DNA from 3 places in the Thermomonospora cellulosilytica genome. Region 3 is predicted to be linked to each of the others. Evidence: riboswitches for the same ligand, from Rfam matches in the RefSeq annotation. Region 3 holds a riboswitch; each other region holds the start of a gene.

Region 1 (5,416 bases), 4.4 Mb from region 3:
GGCCGCCGGGGTCCCGGCCACCCAGCTCGGCGTGGTCGGCGGCGACTCGTTCACCGTCGAGGGCCTGTTCTCCATCCCGCTGCACGAGCTGCGCGAGGCGCACGAGCGGCTGCTGCCCAGCTACGCCTGACGAACACGCCGGACGGCCCCGCGAGGCGATCCTCGCGGGGCCGTTCCGTGTTCGGGCGATCCTCCCGCCGCGGTCAGTCGGCCCGCCAGATCTTGCCCTGCAGGTCGGCGCCCCGGATGACCTGGACGCGCCAGGGCTCCAGGCGCAGGACGTGCAGTTCGGGATCGGAGGGGCCGCCGCGCCAGAAACGGCCGGGGTCGTAGCCTGCCCCCGGCGGGCTGGTCCTGACGTACAGGTTCCACACGTGCCGTTTGGTCTCCAGGTCGTCGACCCATTCGGCGACCGTGTCGACGCTGACGGCGTTCTGCCGGGGCGACCAGTAGGAGAACGCGGCGTGCGGGTTCCCGGCGAGGTGGGCGGCCTTGACCGGGGTCTTGTAGGTGGCCAGCCAGCCCAGCGGCCGCCCGTCCACGATCTCCCAGACCGGGATCAGCACCCGGGCGCGCGGCCTGCCCTTGCCGTCGACGGTCGTCATCGTGGCGTACACGATGTCGCCGATGTAGGTCTCGAACTGCTCGCGGATCTCGTCGAACGAGCGCACCTTCACGGTCATCGGACCACCTCCGGGTCGGGTACGGCCACCGGGGCCACGACCGGCGCGGGCGCCGGGCGGGTACGCAGGCCGAACGCGGTGATGACGGCCGCGAGCACGGCGGCGGCCAGCGGGACGACGAGCGCCGCGCGGATCGCCTCCAGCGCCGTCCCGGAGCCGAGCGCCGCGACGTTGACGGCGGTGACGGCCGACAGTCCCAGCGCGGTGCCGAACTGGATCGCCGTGTAGAGCAGCCCGCTGGCCAGCCCGTGCTCCTCCTCGGGCACGCCCTCCACGGCGGCCATCGTCAGCGGCCCGTACGCCAGCGAGAACGCCAGCCCGAGCACGATCAGGGACGGCAGCATCGCCGCGTACGTCCAGTCGGCACCCACCGGCAGGAACAGCGCGTAGGCGACCGCCGCCAGCACCAGCCCGCCGAACAGCACCCGGACGTTGCCGTACCGGTTGACCAGCCGGGGCGTCAGCGTCGGCGCGAGCACCGTGTCGATGGCGATCACCAGCATCGCCAGGCCGGTCTCCAGCGTGCTCCACCCCCGCACCTCCTGCAGGTACAGGGTGAGCAGGAACTGGAACCCGCCGAACGCCCCGATGAACAGCAGCGCCGCCGCGTTCGTCCGCACCAGCGTCCCCGACCGCAGGATGCCCGGCCGCACCAGGGGGTCGGCGGCGCGCCGTTCGATCAGCACGAACGCCGCCAGCAGCGCCAGCCCGGCGGCCAGCACCGCGGCCGTCAGCCCCGGGCCCCGCGACGGGTGCTCCAGCCGGACCACCCCGTACACCAGCAGCAGCATCGCCCCGGTGATGGCGAACGCGCCGGGCAGGTCGAAGCCGCCCTGCCGTTCCCCGGCGGCGTCGGTGTCCTTCACCAGCGGGATCGCGGCGGCCAGGATCACCGCCGACATGATGACGGGCGCGAAGAACACCCACCGCCAGCCCAGCGAGGCCAGCAGTCCCCCGGCGACCAGCCCCAGCGAGAACCCGCCCGCGGCCGTTCCCGCGTAGACCCCCAGCGCCCGGGTCCGCAGCGGCCCCTCTGGGAACGCGCCGGTGAGCAGCGCCAGCCCGGCCGGCGCCATGAACGCCGCCGCCACCCCGGTGACGAACCGGGCGACCAGCAGCATCCAGCCCTCGGTCGCCAGCCCGCCCAGCCCGGAGAACAGGCAGAAGACCGTCAGCCACAGCAGGAACATCCGCCGCCGCCCCAGCAGGTCGGCGGCCCGGCCGCCGAGCAGCATGAACCCGCCGTAGCCGAGCACGTAGGCGCTGACCAGGCCGCTGAGCATCCCGGTGGACAGCCCCAGGTCGGCCCGGATCGACGGCAGCGCCACGTTCAACATCGCGACGTCGATCCCCTCCAGGAAGATCGCGCCGCACAGCACGAACAGCACGCCCCAGGCCCGCCCGTCCATCCGGGCGTCCGTCGTGGACATCGGCCCACTCCTCTCCGCACACGGAACCGGCCGGTATCGGAACATGGGGCCGGTTCCTTCTTGTAACCGACAGCATCGTCAGTCACCATGAGGAGTCATGGAAGAAGGCACTTCGAAGTCCCCTGGTAACTGCTGTGGTACCGGCCCCGACCAGGAGGCCTTCCAGTGGGACACCCGTGAGGACTGCGAGGTCCGGCAGATCCTCGACCGGATCGCCGACAAGTGGTCGCTGCTGGTGATCGCCCTGCTGGACCGGCGTTCCCTGCGCTTCACCGAGCTGCGCCGCAAGATCGACGGGATCAGCCAGCGGATGCTCACCCGCACCCTCCGCCAGCTCGAACGCGACGGCCTGATCAGCCGCACCGTCCACCCCACCGTCCCGCCCCGGGTCGACTACGAGCTGACGCCCCTCGGCCGCACCCTGCACGCCACCATCCAGGCCCTGGTCACCTGGACCGAGGAGCACCAGAACGAGATCGCCGCCGCCCGCGCCGCCTACGACGCCCGCGAGGCCGCCGAACGGGAGGCCCAGCGCCGCGAGGCCGCCGAACGCGACGCCATCGCCCACCAGGCCCTGGCCGCCCTCCGCTGACCTTCCGCGCCGCGGAACGCGAAACGCCCCGGCCGGGCGAACCCGGCCGGGGCGTCGAAGACCAGCGGCTAGTGCTCAGAACACCGAGATGTGCACGTGGTCGTAGTGGTTCTGGGTGATGGAGCCGCGGTCGGACATGGTCTTCCAGCCGGGGCTGCGCAGGTCGTAGATCCGCTGCTTCCAGATGATGTACTTGATGCCCAGCCGCGAGGCGTTGTTGATGGCGTACTGGGCGACCGCGTCGCCGTGGGCCAGCCGGTCCGACGAGGGCATCCGGCCCGCGGTGCTCTCCATGAAGTCGCAGGCGCGCCCGGACCCGTGGTCCAGGGGGTCGCCGGGGCGGGTGCAGCCGATCATCGGGAAGGGGCCCAGCTCGGCCTCGATCTCGTTCTTGACCTTGATCATCCGGGGGGTCATCCCGCCCGCGCCGACCAGCGGGGACTCCGGCTTGTACTTCTTCAGCAGTTGCTTGACCCGCTCGCGCTGCTTGGAGATCTCCTCGATGTCGTTCTCCAGCTTCTTGATCTTGGCCTCGGCCTCCCTGCGGGCCTGGTCCTGCCGGCCGACCAGAACGGCGATCTCCCGGACCTTGGCGGCCTTCTGCTCGGACAGATGGCGGGCCAGCGAGGCGTTGCTGAGCAGCCGGTTGGGGTCGTCGCTGGCCAGGATCTGCACCGTCATGTCGACGCCGTTGCTCATGTACTGGGTGGCCGCCATCTCGGCCACCACCCGCCGCGCCTCCTCCAGGTCCTTGCCGAGGACCTGGGCCTTCTTCAGCGCGTTGTTGGCGTCGCGCCGGGCGTCGCGCAGCTGCTCGAGGTTGCCCCCGTACTCCTTCTCGAGCTTCTGCATCTCCCTGGTGAGCTGGCGGACCTTGGCCGCGCCCCCCGGCTCCGCGGCCATCGCCCCCGGCGAGGTGGAGGACGTCAGCAGGAACGCCCCGGCCGCCGCGGCGAGCGCCAGGGCCGTGCGCCGGAGTCCGCGCCGCGGCGCACGGGTGCCACGAGTGGAGTCAGGGGTCTCCACGTGCTCTCCTCTCTTGTTCGCCTACCGGGTTAGCTGACGGGTTCGGACCGGGAGGTCGGCCCTGTCGCGGCCGGACGGGCCGTGAGTTCACCCCGGATCTACGTTGGGTCCCCGGTTCCCGCGGCGGGCTGGCACCGCGGGATTAGGCTGCCGGCGTCCCTACGGCATGCCGACGGCCGGACGCCGCGGGCGTTCGGCCGGTGAGCGAACCGTATGACACCGAAGTGCACTTCGCCAAGATTAAACCCCTTGCGCAGCGGCAGTCGCTATGACCTCGATGACCGCTTATCGACCTGTGCTCTCACCTGTGGCCGGGCCATCCTACGTGAGAACGTTCACACCCCGCCCCGCGGCGGTGACGGCCCGTGTCAGCCCTTGGTCAGGTCCGCCCGGTAGCTGAGCGTGGTGCCGGTCCGGGCCCAGGCGTACTCCAGACGGCCGTTCGGCTTGCGGGTCACCACCACGTCCCCGGGGGTGACGGTCTTGCAGGGCGGCTGCGGCCTGAGCGTCATCTCCAGCCGGCTGCCGGTGCCGCGGGTCAGGGTGAGGGTGCACTGGCAGCCGCGCGGGTAGACGGCCCGCGCAACGGTCTCGCCCGCCTGGAAGGTGACCCGGATCTGGAACGACGCCCCCCGCCTGGAGTTGACCGCGGTGCCGCTCCAGGTCCCGGCGAACGCCTCGGGGATGCTGCTGACCGGCCGGTTGTCGGCGGCCTGCTGGGACGTCCCGGAGGCGCCGCCCGCCGGGCTGGAGTCGCGCAGCTGCGGCCACAGCACCAGGGCGATGATCACGATGCCCGCCAGCACCCCGACGGCCAGCGAGATCAGCACGCCGAGCGGCCGGTTGGCGCCCCCGCGACGCGGCGGCGCGGCGCTCGCCGGGGGGACCGGGGGCACCGGAGGGTACGCCGCCGTCGGGTCGGCGGCGGCCGGCTGCTGCCACGGGATCAGCGGCGGCTGCCCCGGCCGGTCGTCCGGACCCGGACCGCCGGGCTCGCCGGACGGGAACACCGGCGCGCCCAGCACGGCGGTCTCCCCCGGCCGGGGCGGCTGGGGCGGCGCGTACGGAGGGTCGGCGACCGTGGGCGGCGCGGGCTCCTCGGCGGCGGGCAGGGGCGGCGGGGCGGGCCGCGGCGGGCGTTCGGCGGCCAGCGACCGGGCCTCGGTGACCAGTGGCTCGGGCACGGTGGCGACGGACGGGCTCTCCTGCCCCAGCAGGCGGTCCAGCAACTGCCGGGCGGTCGGGCGGCGGGCCGGGTCCTTGGCCATCGCCTCCCGCACGATCCCGCGCAGCGGCTCCGGCAGCGGCGAGTAGTCCGGCTCGTCGTACAGGATCCGCTGGATCACCGCCTGCACCGTGTCGTCGCCGAACGGCATCCGCCCCGACGCGGCGAACAGCATCGTCGAGCCCCAGGCGAACACGTCGGCGGCCGGGCCCGCCTCGGTCCCGCTGAGCTGCTCCGGGGCCATGTAGGCGGGCGTGCCCGGCACCCCGCCCGCCAGGGTGAGCCCGCTGAGGTCCATGGCCCGGGCGATGCCGAAGTCGATCACCCGGGGGCCGTCGCTGCCGAGCAGCACGTTGGCGGGCTTGAAGTCGCGGTGCACCACCCCGGCCCGGTGGATGGCGGTCAGCGCGGTGGCCGTCCCGATCGCCAGCCGTTCCAGCGCGCTGGCCCCGCGCGGGCC
Region 2 (5,416 bases), 360 kb from region 3:
GGTCGTCGGCGGGAGGCGGGAGCGGCAGGCCGGGCACGCGTCCGGCCCGCCACCGCTCCAGCCCGCCGCGCGGGGAACCGTCGAACCGCTGGAAGAAGGCGCCCAGCCCGGCGACCGCGCCCAGGCGCACCGGCTCGGCCGGATCGTCGAGCAGGCCGAAGATCAGTTCGGCCTCGGGGACGCCGCCGGCGGCGCCCAACGCCCGGACCGCCGCACCGCGCAACTCGGCCTCCTGCCGTCCGGTCCCCGCGAGGAACCGCCGCAGCAGGTCGGCGCCCAGCTCCCAGGCCGTCGCGCCGCGCGGTCCGGTCTCCTGCCGTCCGGGTCCGGTGACGAATCGCCGTAGCAGGTCGACGGCCTCGGCCGTGCCGGCTCCGGCCAGCGCCTCGGCCGCGCCGGGCCCGCACTCGGGGTCGGCCAGCCAGGCGGCCGCAGGCGCGACGGCCTCGGGCACGCGGTGCGCGGCCAGCGCACCGAACAGCACGTTGCGTGCGTGGGGCTCGGTCTCGGCTTCAAGGGCGGCCAACAGAGCTTCGGTCACCCGCGGCTCGGGATCCCACAACCGGCGCCAGGCCGCCTCACGCGTCTCGGGGTCGGCATCCGGGCCCATACCGGGGATGCCGGCCTGCGGGCGGGCCAGCATGTGCAGCGCCCGTCGTCGCACCTCGTCCGGCCCGGTGCGGACCAGATCGGCGAAGACGGCGTCGGCCTCGGGCAGCAGCCGCAGCAGGAGCCTGGCGGGCCCCCAGATCAGGGGGTCGGGGTCGGCGAGCAGCGGCACCAGCGCCCCGGTCGGCACCGGCACTCCGAACCGCAGCAGCCAGTCGAGCACCACGGGCCGGCTGCGCAACTCGCCGTCCCCGACCCGCTGGACGAAGGCCGCGGCCACCGCGGGCCCGGTCGCACCGAGCCGGTCCAGCGCGTTCACCGCACGCCGCCGGACCTCGGCGTCGGGATCGGAGCACAGCGCCACCAGCGGCCCGATCGGCGCCGCCTCGCCCTGCCCGCCCAGTCCCAGCGCGGCCGCCGCGCGTACCTGCGGCGCCGGATCCCCGGCCAGGGCGGTCAACTCGGCGACGTGCCCGGGAGCGCGGCTCAGCCCCTTGGCCGCCGCCGCACGACGCGCGGGATCGGCCGAGCCGATCTCACGCAGGAAGAACGCGACCTGATGCCCCGCGACCATGCCCCACCCCCGACCGCTTCTGCCGAGAAGACGCCCCAGACCCACGCCCGGTTGGCACACCACCGCCCGACCACAGGCCCCGGGGTCCTGCCGGGGTGGCGGGCAAGGAGATCCCCGGAACCGCCAGGTAGATCTTTTTGGGGAAACTTGTCCGGTTTTGGGGTTTTCAATACGATCTAGTCGCATTCATCGTCGCCGTCGATGATCGCCTCCGCCGGAGGCGGACGACGGCCGCCGAGTCCGCTCCGACCACCGTCGAGCGGAGCCGGGGACCCACTGTTTCCGGGGTGAATCCGCCTTGTGCGGTAGGGCGTCTCCTGGCCCGAACCCGTCAGCTAACCCGGTAGGCGTCAAGGAGAGGAGAAGATCGTGGAGGAACGTCGCTCCATCGTCCGGCGCCCCCACCGGCGCGCCACGGATCCCCTGACCTTCGCCGCGCACGGGCTCCCCGGTCACGTGCCGCCGGCGTTCCATCGGCCGTCGACGGCCTGACGGCCTTCCCGGGCGGGCGGTTCTGAGCCCCTCCGGGAACGGCACGAAGACCATCGCGGGTTCCGGCACGCCCTGACCATTCCGAAACCCGCGAAACCCGCGAAACCCGAAAGGGCGATGCGCCCGCCGGCCATTGCACGTGCCCGGGAAATCCGGACGGCGGCGCGGTTCGCCCGTCCACGTCACGCCCTTCGGCCGACGCATTTCTCTGCCATCACGCAGAGCACTCGTTCTTTCACGCACAGCAGGATGGGATCCTTCATGCCCGCAAGGCCCAAGCACCGTAAGACGCAGACCCCCGCGATGTCCCGGCGCAGGCTCCTCGTCGCCGGCGGAGTCCTCGCCGCGGGAACGCTTCTCGAAGTGTCCGGCTACGCCGCCGACGCCACGGCCTCCTCCGACTCGGACCGGACCCCGGACCGGCGCAAGGCGCGCGAGGCCGCCGGTCGCCGTTCCGGGCACGACATGCCGCGCATCCGCACACGCGCCGACTGGAACGCCAGGCCCGCCCCCGCTCCCCGGCTGGTCCGCGAGGCCCCGAAGTTCGTCGTCGTCCACCACACGGCGACGCCGAACGTGGACGACTTCTCGCTCGAACAGGCGTACCGGCTGTCCCGCAGCATCCAGAGCGCCCACATGGGCGTCAACGGCTGGCCCGACACCGGCCAGCACTTCACCATCAGCCGGGGCGGCCACATCATGGAAGGCCGCCAGGGCAGCATCGACGCGGCGCGCAGGGGCTTCTTCGTCGAGGGCACCCACGCGGGCCGCGCCAACGACTTCACCGTGGGCATCGAGTGCGAGGGCACCTACAGCGACGTGCTGCCGCCCGAGCCCCTGCTGGCCTCCCTCACCGAGACCCTCGCCTGGCTGTGCCGCCAGTACGACCTGGACCCGCGGGAGGCGATCGTCCCCCACCGCCACTTCAGCTCCACCGAATGCTGCGGAACCGCCTTCGCCGCAGCGCTGCCCAACCTGCGGGGCGTCGTGGAGGACCTGCTCGGCTGAGCCGCCGCCGTACGTCCCGGGCCCCGTTCTGCCGGGCTTCCGCGCGCGGGCACGGAAGGGCGGCCCGTCCGTCGATGTCCGGTCCGGCGGACGAAGCCGTGTGCGGTCCGATCGAGCCTGGGGACGCCGGGATGCGTACCAACGGGCGTAGGCCGTAGGAAGGGGACGGCTCCATGCGCCCAGGGGTCCGCATCGCCGCCCGGTACCGGCTGGAACGACGGCTCGGCGAAGGCGGGAAGACCGAAGTGTGGCAGGCCGCCGACGAGGTCGGGGGCCGCCGTGTCGCGATCCGGCTGCTGCACCCGGGACGAGCGGCGGATCCGGTGGTGCGCGGCGGGTTCAGGAGCGGCGCGCGGGCGGCGGCGGGGCTGACCCATCCCCGCATCGCCGCCGTGCTCGACCACGGCGAGGCGGACGGCGTCGACGGCCGTCCCATCCCCTACCGGGTGACGGAGTTCCTCGAGGGGCGCATGCCGGAGGGCGGTCTTGCGGGGCGGGAGGCGATCGCGGTGCTCGTGCAGGTCGCCGAGGCCCTGGCCGCCGCGCACGAGGCCGGGGTCGCGCACGGCGATCTGCGGCCGGCGAAGGTCGTGCTGGGCGAGGACGGCGTCAAGGTGCGCGACTTCGCCCTCGGCACCGAGCCCGCCGACCCCGCCTACCTGCCGCCGGAACGGCAGATCGGCCCGGCGGCCGACGTCTACGCGCTGGGCGTGATGCTCTCCGAGGCGCTGACCGGCGAGCGCAACCCGGACGGCCGCCGCCCCCCGCACGTCTCGCTGGAGGTCGCCGAACTGTGCCGGCGCTGCCAGGCGTACGAGCCGGACCAGCGGCCCACCGCCCACGAGGTGCGTTCCGTGCTGATCGGGGCCGCGGCCGAACCGGAGCCGTCCCCCGAGCCGCCGCCTCCGCCCTCCCCCGGGCGCATGCCGATCGGCCCCGCCCGCATGCTCGCCCTCACGACGGTGGTCGGTCTGGTCGCGGCGGCGACGCTCACCGTCGTGACCGTCCCCGGTGCGGAGCCGCCCGGCCGCCGCGCGGCGCCTCCCCTGGCCACCCCGTCCGGCCCGCCGCCGTCCGCCTCCGTTCCCCCGTCCGGATCCCCGTCCCCGTCTCCGTCGTCCGGTTCGCCCTCCCCGGAGCCGATACCGACGTCCCCGAGCCCGTCGCCGCCCTCGGTGGTGACCCCGGCCCTCCGTCCGCCGGACCGCGCGACCCTGGTGCACAGGCTCAGCCGCGTACGGGAGGCGATCGAAGCCGGCCGCCAGTACGGCGAGATCCACCCCCAGGTGGCGGCCGAACTCGACGCGCTCGTCACCGACTTCCAGGGCGAACTGGCCGCCCATCGCCCCGTCGCCGTCGAACAGCGCCTCGACCTGCTGTGCACCAAGGTCGCCGAACGCTACCGGGCGGGCGCCATGACCAGGTCCCGGGCTCGGGAGATCCTCCACGCCCTGGACGCCGTCGACGACCCCGTCCACGTCGCCCCGGCGTCCCTGCGGATCCCGTTCTGAGCGGAATCCCGAAATCCCCGGCGTCCGTATACCGCCGGCGGGGCACCGGCGTGAAACCCGCACAATCGACCGGTCGCGTCAATGGCAAAAAATGCCAAAACAACAAAACAAATCGGCTGCTCCCCGGGCGCGGAATTCCGATGTATAAGTGAGGCCGTACCCTCCAACCACCCCCTGGAGAGCAGATGCGCGTCCCCCGCCGCGCGCTTACCACCGTTTGCGCGCTCATCCTCGCCATCGCCCTGACCGCCCTCGCCCCGCCCGCCTCCGCCGCCACCGTCAATTATGTCGCACTCGGCGATTCCTACTCGTCGGGACTCGGAGCCGGAAGTTACGACTCCGCCAGCGGAAGCTGCCAGCGCAGCAACAACGCCTATCCGAAACTGTGGGCGAACGCCAACTCCCCCGCCTCGTTCCGGTTCGTCGCCTGCTCGGGGGCCACCACCACGTCCGTCATGAACGACCAGCTCGGCGCCCTCGGCTCCGGCACCACCCTGGTCACCATCACGGTCGGCGGCAACGACGCCGGGTTCGCGAAGGTCATGGAGACGTGCGTGCTGGGCTCCGACTCGACCTGCCTCAACGCCGTCAACACCGCCAAGACCTTCATGCAGAACCAGCTTCCGGGCCGGCTCGACACGCTCTACCGGGCGATCCGCTCGCGGGCCCCCTCCGCGCGCGTGGTGGTGCTCGACTATCCGCGGCTCTACAAGATCGTGAACGTGTGCGTCGGGCTCAGCAACACCAAGCGGACCGCGCTGAACGGCGCGGCGGACCTCCTGGACAGCGTCATCGCCAGTGCCGCCGGCCGGGCGAACTTCACCCTCTCCGGCGTGCGGGACGAGTTCATGGGACACGAATTGTGCAGCGGCCATGACTGGCTGAACGCCGTCACCATTCCCATCAACCACTCCTACCACCCGACCGCCCTCGGCCAGCGCAGCGGATACTACGCCGCCCTCAACTCGGTGCTCTGAGCACACGACGGCCCACATTTCGAAAGCGTTCCGCCGACGGCGGGGACATCCGAACACCGGATGTCCCCGTCCGGCCGTCTCATCGAACGTCGCCGCCGGAGCGAGCCGTGCGCATTCCGCTCCGCGGCCGGGCGGATTCCCCGGGTCCGGCGGCGAGCGGCTCGCAGGGGCGGATAACCGTTTTCCAGGCCGGGCGACGATATGCCAGAGTCGGCCGGTGAACACATCTCGACGTGATCTGCTGC
Region 3 (5,416 bases):
CGTCCAGCCCGGCCCGGCGGCGCAGCCGCGGCGAGGTCAGCGCGAGGAACAGCAGGCAGACGCCGCCCGAGACGCCCAGCGCCCCCACCAGCGTGCCGTACAGCACGTCGCCCCGCTCGGCGTGCCCCAGCTCGTGCGCCACGATCGACTCGATCCGCTCCGGCGGCGACTTCAGCAGGGTGTCGTACACCACGATCCGGCGGGTGGAGCCGAACCCGGACACGTACGCGTTCAGCGCGGTCGTCCGCCGGGACGCGTCGGCGACCAGCACGTCCTCGACCGGCACCCCGTCGCGTTCGGCCATCCGCAGCAGGTCGGTGCGCAGCTGACCGGCCGGCAGCGAGGTGAACCGGTTGAACACCGGCTCCACCACCAGCGGGTAGGCGAACGACACCGCCACCACCAGGGCGAACCCGCCGGCGGCGGCCCCGGTCCACCAGTAGCGCGGGAACCGGCGGGCCAGCGCGAACAGCAGCAGCACCGCCACCGTCCAGATCACCCAGGTCAGCCCCAGCGACTTGAGCTGGTCCAGCAGCCAGGAGGGCCAGCTCTGGGTGGACAGCCCGTACCGCCGCAGCACGCCCTCCCGCCAGATCGAGAACGGCAGGGCCGCCAGCCGCAGCAGCGTGGTCAGCACGATCACCGCCACCGCGGGCCGCAGCGCCCGCCACCGCACCCACCCGGTGCACCGGCCCAGGAGCCGCGCCCCCAGCGGGGTCAGGCCCAGCAGCAGCGCCACCAGCAGCCCGGCGAGCAGCCCCGCGTAGGCGGGCGGGTTGATCGCCCGGTCGAACGCCGCCGACCGGGCCAGCTCGACGGGGGAGAAGTCGCGGGCGGGATCGGGGCGCACCGCGCCGCCCGGGACGTCGCCGGGCAGCGGATCCCACGGGGTGGTCGCCGCCAGCACCGCGGCCACGGCCGCCAGCAACACCACCGCCGTGATCAGCGCCGCCGTCCGGGCCCGCCTCATCCCAGCTCCTTCCGCAGGTAGTCACGCCACATCGCGGTGAAGCCGGCGGTGCCCACGCCCAGCGTCGAGCGCAGCGCCGCCTCCTGGGACCGGCGGCCCGCCGCCCGGTACAGCTCCACCAGCGCGTCCTCGCCGTACCGTTCGGCGACCATGCGGCAGGCCAGCCACGCCTCCGCGTACACCTGGGGGAGCCGGTCCGGCCCGTCGAAGTCGGCGGCCTCCGGCAGCGCCTCGGGCACCCGGCCGGCCGCCACCTCCCGGGCCAGCTCGCGCGCCGCCGAACGCACCGGCACCGTGGCCCCCTTGTAGCCGACGTAGTCGGCCAGGCCCTCGATCAGCCACAGCGGGGTGCGGCCGTCACGGGCGCCTCCGGTGGCGACATGGGTGAGCTCGTGGGTCAGCACGACCTCGCGGCCGAGGGCGTTCAGCCTGCCGAACGTGCCGGGGGCGATCACGATCCGGTCCTCCCCGGCGGGACCGGAGACGGCCAGCGCCGCGATGTTCGTCACGGGGTTGCCGGGGGCCAGCGCCGCGGCCCGCTGGTCGTCGGCGGGGACCAGCGCCACCACCCGGCGCGCCCAGCGGTCCCCCACGACCTCGGTGATCCGCGGCACCGCGGCGTCGAGCCGGCCGGCGATCTCCTCCAGCCCGCCGGTCGCGCCGATCACCAGGCTGTGCCTGCCGCGCACCGCGGCGATCCGGGCGCCGTCCCAGATGTCGGCGTCGTCGCTCAGGCCGTTGCGGACGCCGTCGCCGACGATCCGCCAGCCGGACCCCTCGCCGGGGGCGAACGTCAGGTAGCGGGTGCGGGTGACCTCGCGTTCGTCGAATCCTCGCAGCCGGTAGCGCAGCGTCAGCTTCAGGGTGGCGCCGCCGTCGCCGGTGGCGGCGGGGACGGGGGAGGCGGTCTCCTCCCGCCAGGACTCCAGCGGCAGCCGCATCAGGTTGTCGAACAGCAGGCGCTGCGACTCGCGGAACGCCTCGGAGGCCCCGATCACGGTGGCCAGGAAGGCGGCCCGGTCGCGTTCCCGGACGGCGCGCGCCCGGTTCCGCAGGATCGTCTCCACCGCCCGGACGTCGGGAGGGGGAACGGGCGCGCCCGTGGCGGTGGCGGCCGGCGCCGGGGACCCGCCGTCCCGGGCGACCGTCCACAGGCCCCCGGCGAGCAGGACGGCGACCAGGGGCACAACGACGAGCACCGGCCGGCGCGTCACGCGCCGGCCGGTGCTCAGAGGATGCGATGTGCCGTCGGCCATGCCGGTGATCCTATTGACCGGTCACGGGTGCGGCGTCGCCGCGGGGGATCGTCACCCGGCGTACTCGGGGTAGCCGTAGCCCACGATGGTGTCGGGGGTGCGGACCTTGGAGACGACCTGGTTGGAGATGTTGCCCTCGACGGTCTTGACCTTGCCGTTGTCCAGCACCTCGGTGACCAGGCCCACGTGGTCGATGCCGCCGATGCTCTTGCCGCCGTCCCAGTCGAAGAAGACGATGGCGCCCGGCTTGGCCTTGGTGCCCCAGCGGCCCTGGTCCTCGAACGAGCCCGCGTAGGTCACGGTGTACGGGTCGGCGCCCAGCACGTCCTTGTCACCGGTCTTGTCGGCGACCCAGGCCAGGAACATCGCGCACCAGGCGGCGTCCTCATAGACCTTGGGGTTGCTGCCGCCGTCGCGCTTGACGGTCTGCACGGCGCGGTCGGTGGTGGCGAACCACTCGCCGTACTTGCTCTTGCCGGCGCTGTCCTCGCCGATGCCCACCTGGCTCTTGGCGATCTTGATGACGTCCTCGGCCGTGGCCTTCTTCTCGGCGGTCACCTCGCCCTCGCCCCTGCCCTCGGAGCGGTCGCCCTCGTCGGCGAACACGTTGACCGGGGAGGCGGCCCGGACGGCGGACTCGGCCGGAGCCTGGGTCGCGATGGTCAGCCCGGTGGTGGCCACCGCGCCGGCGACCAGGGCGCCGGCGACCGCGCCCTGACGGGAGCGGAAGCCCTCGGCCAGGCGGGTCAGGCCCGGGATGGTGTTGACGGTGTCGGTGATGCGGGTGAGACGGTCGAAACGACGCTTGCCTGCCACGGCATGTGCTCCTCTGCTTCCATGCCGCCTACCGGGTTAGCTGACGGGTTCGGGCTTGGAAGTCGCCCTACGGCCGCGCACGGCCGATTCACCCCGGAAAAGGTGGGTCCCCGGCTCCGCAGCCCCTGCATGAGGGCATGCGGACTCGGCGGCGGACGCCCATGGACGGACGCCCGTCTGGGTGTGTGGGAAAAGATCGCCCTGCGGTTCAGGGCACGGCTCGGCCTGCGGCCGGGCCGGGGTTACGGGTCTGTGTGCGCCGGAACGGCGCGGGGCCTGTCAGGCCCGGGCGCTCGCGCGCCCTGTCAGGGGATGACGGTCCGTGCGCCGGAATGGCCCGCCGCGTCGGGCGCGACCTGGTGGTTCTGCACGGACGTCGTGTGCACGCGCTCGGCCAGGTTCGGCACTGTGCCGGTCGGCGCCTGTGCCGGGGTCGCGGTCGCCAGGACCAGGACCGGGGTCAGGGCGAGCGTGCCAGCGATGGCGCCGCCCGCGAGCTTGGCCTTGCGTGTGAGGCTGATGACAGCGTTGCTGGACAGGGGTGACTCCTTCTTCCAGACGCCTACCGGGTTAGCTGACGGGTTCGGGCTGGAAGTCGCCCTACGGTGCTCCTCGTCCCGGAGTCATCCGGGACAGGTGCGCCGATTCACCCCAGGTATAGGTGGGTCCCCGGCTCCGTCGTCCTCTGTGCGGGCCCGGCGACCGGTGTCGACCGGCGCGCCGCGTCCCTCGGGGAGAGGATCGGACGGACTCGGCGTGGCCGCGTACGCGGCCTCGTTGACGAGTTTCCTGATTGTGCGGACCGGACGGATCCGGTGGCGGCCGTGTGGATCACGGCGGGCCGAGGCCGGACCGGCCGGTGCAGGCACGGCGTCTGGGGGACACCGTCGCCGCTGCGACGCATGGAGGGGCGCCGCTGTCCGTCATAAGGTACCAAACACCCGGCTCAAGGCAAATCATCCGCAAACCGGACATGACGTGGGTCACGAGACCCTGCTGGATGTCCGTCCCAGGTTGTACAGAGGTAAACAGCAGGTCTGGGCGGATGCATTCCCCGGTCACGGGACCGCCCGCACGCGCGGGCGGTCCGAGCCTTCGCCGACCGGGTCGCGGGCGCTACGGACGCCCGGCGCCGTAGTAGTTGGAGGCGTAGTAGCCCGAGGTGATGTCGACGATCTCCACGTTCTTGCCGGTGCGCGGCGCGTGGATCATCTTGCCGTCGCCCACGTACATCCCCACGTGCCCCAGGCTGTTGAAGAACACCAGGTCGCCGGGCTGCAGGCTGGACCGGGAGACCCGGCGGGTGGCCGCGTACTGCGAGTTGGTGGTGCGCGGGATGCTGACCCCCGCGGCCCCCCAGGCGCGCATGGTCAGGCCGGAGCAGTCGAAGGAGTTCGGCCCCTCGGCCCCGTACTGGTACGGCTTGCCCAGCTGCGCGTAGGCGTAGTTGAGCGCGGTGCGCGCCGAGCCGCTGGCCGGACCGGTGTAGGTGCCGCCCACGCTGCCCGGCCGGTCCTGGGTGACGCCCATCCGGCGCAGCAGCGCCTTCTGCTGCGCGATGGCCTTCTCGACCTTCTGCTTCTGCTCGCGCAGCTCGTCGGTGCGGCGCTTGACGTCGTCATAGGCCTGCTGCGCCTGTCCCTGCTGGCGCTGCACCCGCTGCGCGGCGGCCAGGAAGGTGGCCAGCTCCGAGCTGCGGTTGCGGGACAGGTGGGCGAAGATCGCCGACTGGTCGAGAACGGCCTGCGGGTCGCCGGTGCCGACGAACCTGGCCACGTCCATGTCGCCGTTCTTGTAGGCCTCGGCGGCCATCTGGGCGATCTGGGTGCGGGCCTTCTCGAAGTCGGCCAGCTCGGCGGCGGCGGCCTTGCGGGCGGCCTTCAGCTTGGCCCTGGCGGCCTTGAGGTCCTCCTCGGCCTGGTTGTACTTCTCCACCAGCTGCTCGACCTCTTTGTTGAGCTTGTCGAGCTTCTTCTGCACCGATGCGGCCGAGGGGGTGGGGTCGGCGTGAACGGTGGCGACGGGAAGCGCCACCGTCGTCGCCACGGTGAGGCAGGCGGCTGCCCAGAATCGGCGGGTCCTGTCGCTGGCCACGGTCGTGTTTGCCCCTCTCTTCCACCCTTGTCGGCGGATCACGTTAGCGAGGGGCAACACCGGTCACAACCGATACGTGCGTTCTTTCAGGCTCAATTAAGACGATGTCACCATACGTCCCTGCATGATCACGGTTCGTCAGCAGTTCCAGGCCGACGGGCTCAGGCCCGGCCCAGCCGGCGCAGCAGCAGGGTGGACGGGGCCGGACGGGCCTCCGCCCGGCGGGCCGCGTCGGCCACCTCCCGGTCGGAGGAGACCACCACCACCGGCCGGCCCGGCG

Evidence for each region. Region 3 has a riboswitch for cyclic di-AMP ahead of HNR21_RS36160 (CHAP domain-containing protein). Riboswitches for the same ligand answer to the same signal wherever they lie in the genome.
Region 1: another riboswitch for cyclic di-AMP. It lies ahead of HNR21_RS07185 (coiled-coil domain-containing protein); the one in region 3 lies ahead of HNR21_RS36160 (CHAP domain-containing protein).
Region 2: another riboswitch for cyclic di-AMP. It lies ahead of HNR21_RS26030 (peptidoglycan recognition protein family protein); the one in region 3 lies ahead of HNR21_RS36160 (CHAP domain-containing protein).

What each region holds. Positions count from the first base shown of each region.
Region 1 is NZ_JACJII010000001.1:1,467,904-1,473,319, reverse strand. It holds gene purL (phosphoribosylformylglycinamidine synthase subunit PurL) at 1-130, shown strand, start outside; gene HNR21_RS07200 (pyridoxamine 5'-phosphate oxidase family protein) at 204-683, opposite strand; gene HNR21_RS07195 (MFS transporter) at 680-2,113, opposite strand; gene HNR21_RS07190 (winged helix-turn-helix transcriptional regulator) at 2,211-2,705, shown strand; gene HNR21_RS07185 (coiled-coil domain-containing protein) at 2,781-3,731, opposite strand; cyclic di-AMP (ydaO/yuaA leader) riboswitch at 3,735-3,875, opposite strand; gene HNR21_RS07180 (serine/threonine-protein kinase) at 4,100-5,416, opposite strand, start outside.
Region 2 is NZ_JACJII010000001.1:5,515,193-5,520,608, forward strand. It holds gene HNR21_RS26025 (HEAT repeat domain-containing protein) at 1-1,183, opposite strand, end outside; cyclic di-AMP (ydaO/yuaA leader) riboswitch at 1,406-1,548, shown strand; gene HNR21_RS26030 (peptidoglycan recognition protein family protein) at 1,937-2,683, shown strand; gene HNR21_RS26035 (serine/threonine-protein kinase) at 2,857-4,194, shown strand; gene HNR21_RS26040 (SGNH/GDSL hydrolase family protein) at 4,380-5,171, shown strand; gene HNR21_RS26045 (DinB family protein) at 5,389-5,416, shown strand, end outside.
Region 3 is NZ_JACJII010000001.1:5,879,937-5,885,352, reverse strand. It holds gene HNR21_RS27760 (M48 family metallopeptidase) at 1-970, opposite strand, end outside; gene HNR21_RS27755 (hypothetical protein) at 967-2,226, opposite strand; gene HNR21_RS36160 (CHAP domain-containing protein) at 2,278-3,042, opposite strand; cyclic di-AMP (ydaO/yuaA leader) riboswitch at 3,052-3,203, opposite strand; cyclic di-AMP (ydaO/yuaA leader) riboswitch at 3,587-3,753, opposite strand; gene HNR21_RS36455 (C40 family peptidase) at 4,159-5,136, opposite strand; gene HNR21_RS27740 (NYN domain-containing protein) at 5,298-5,416, opposite strand, start outside.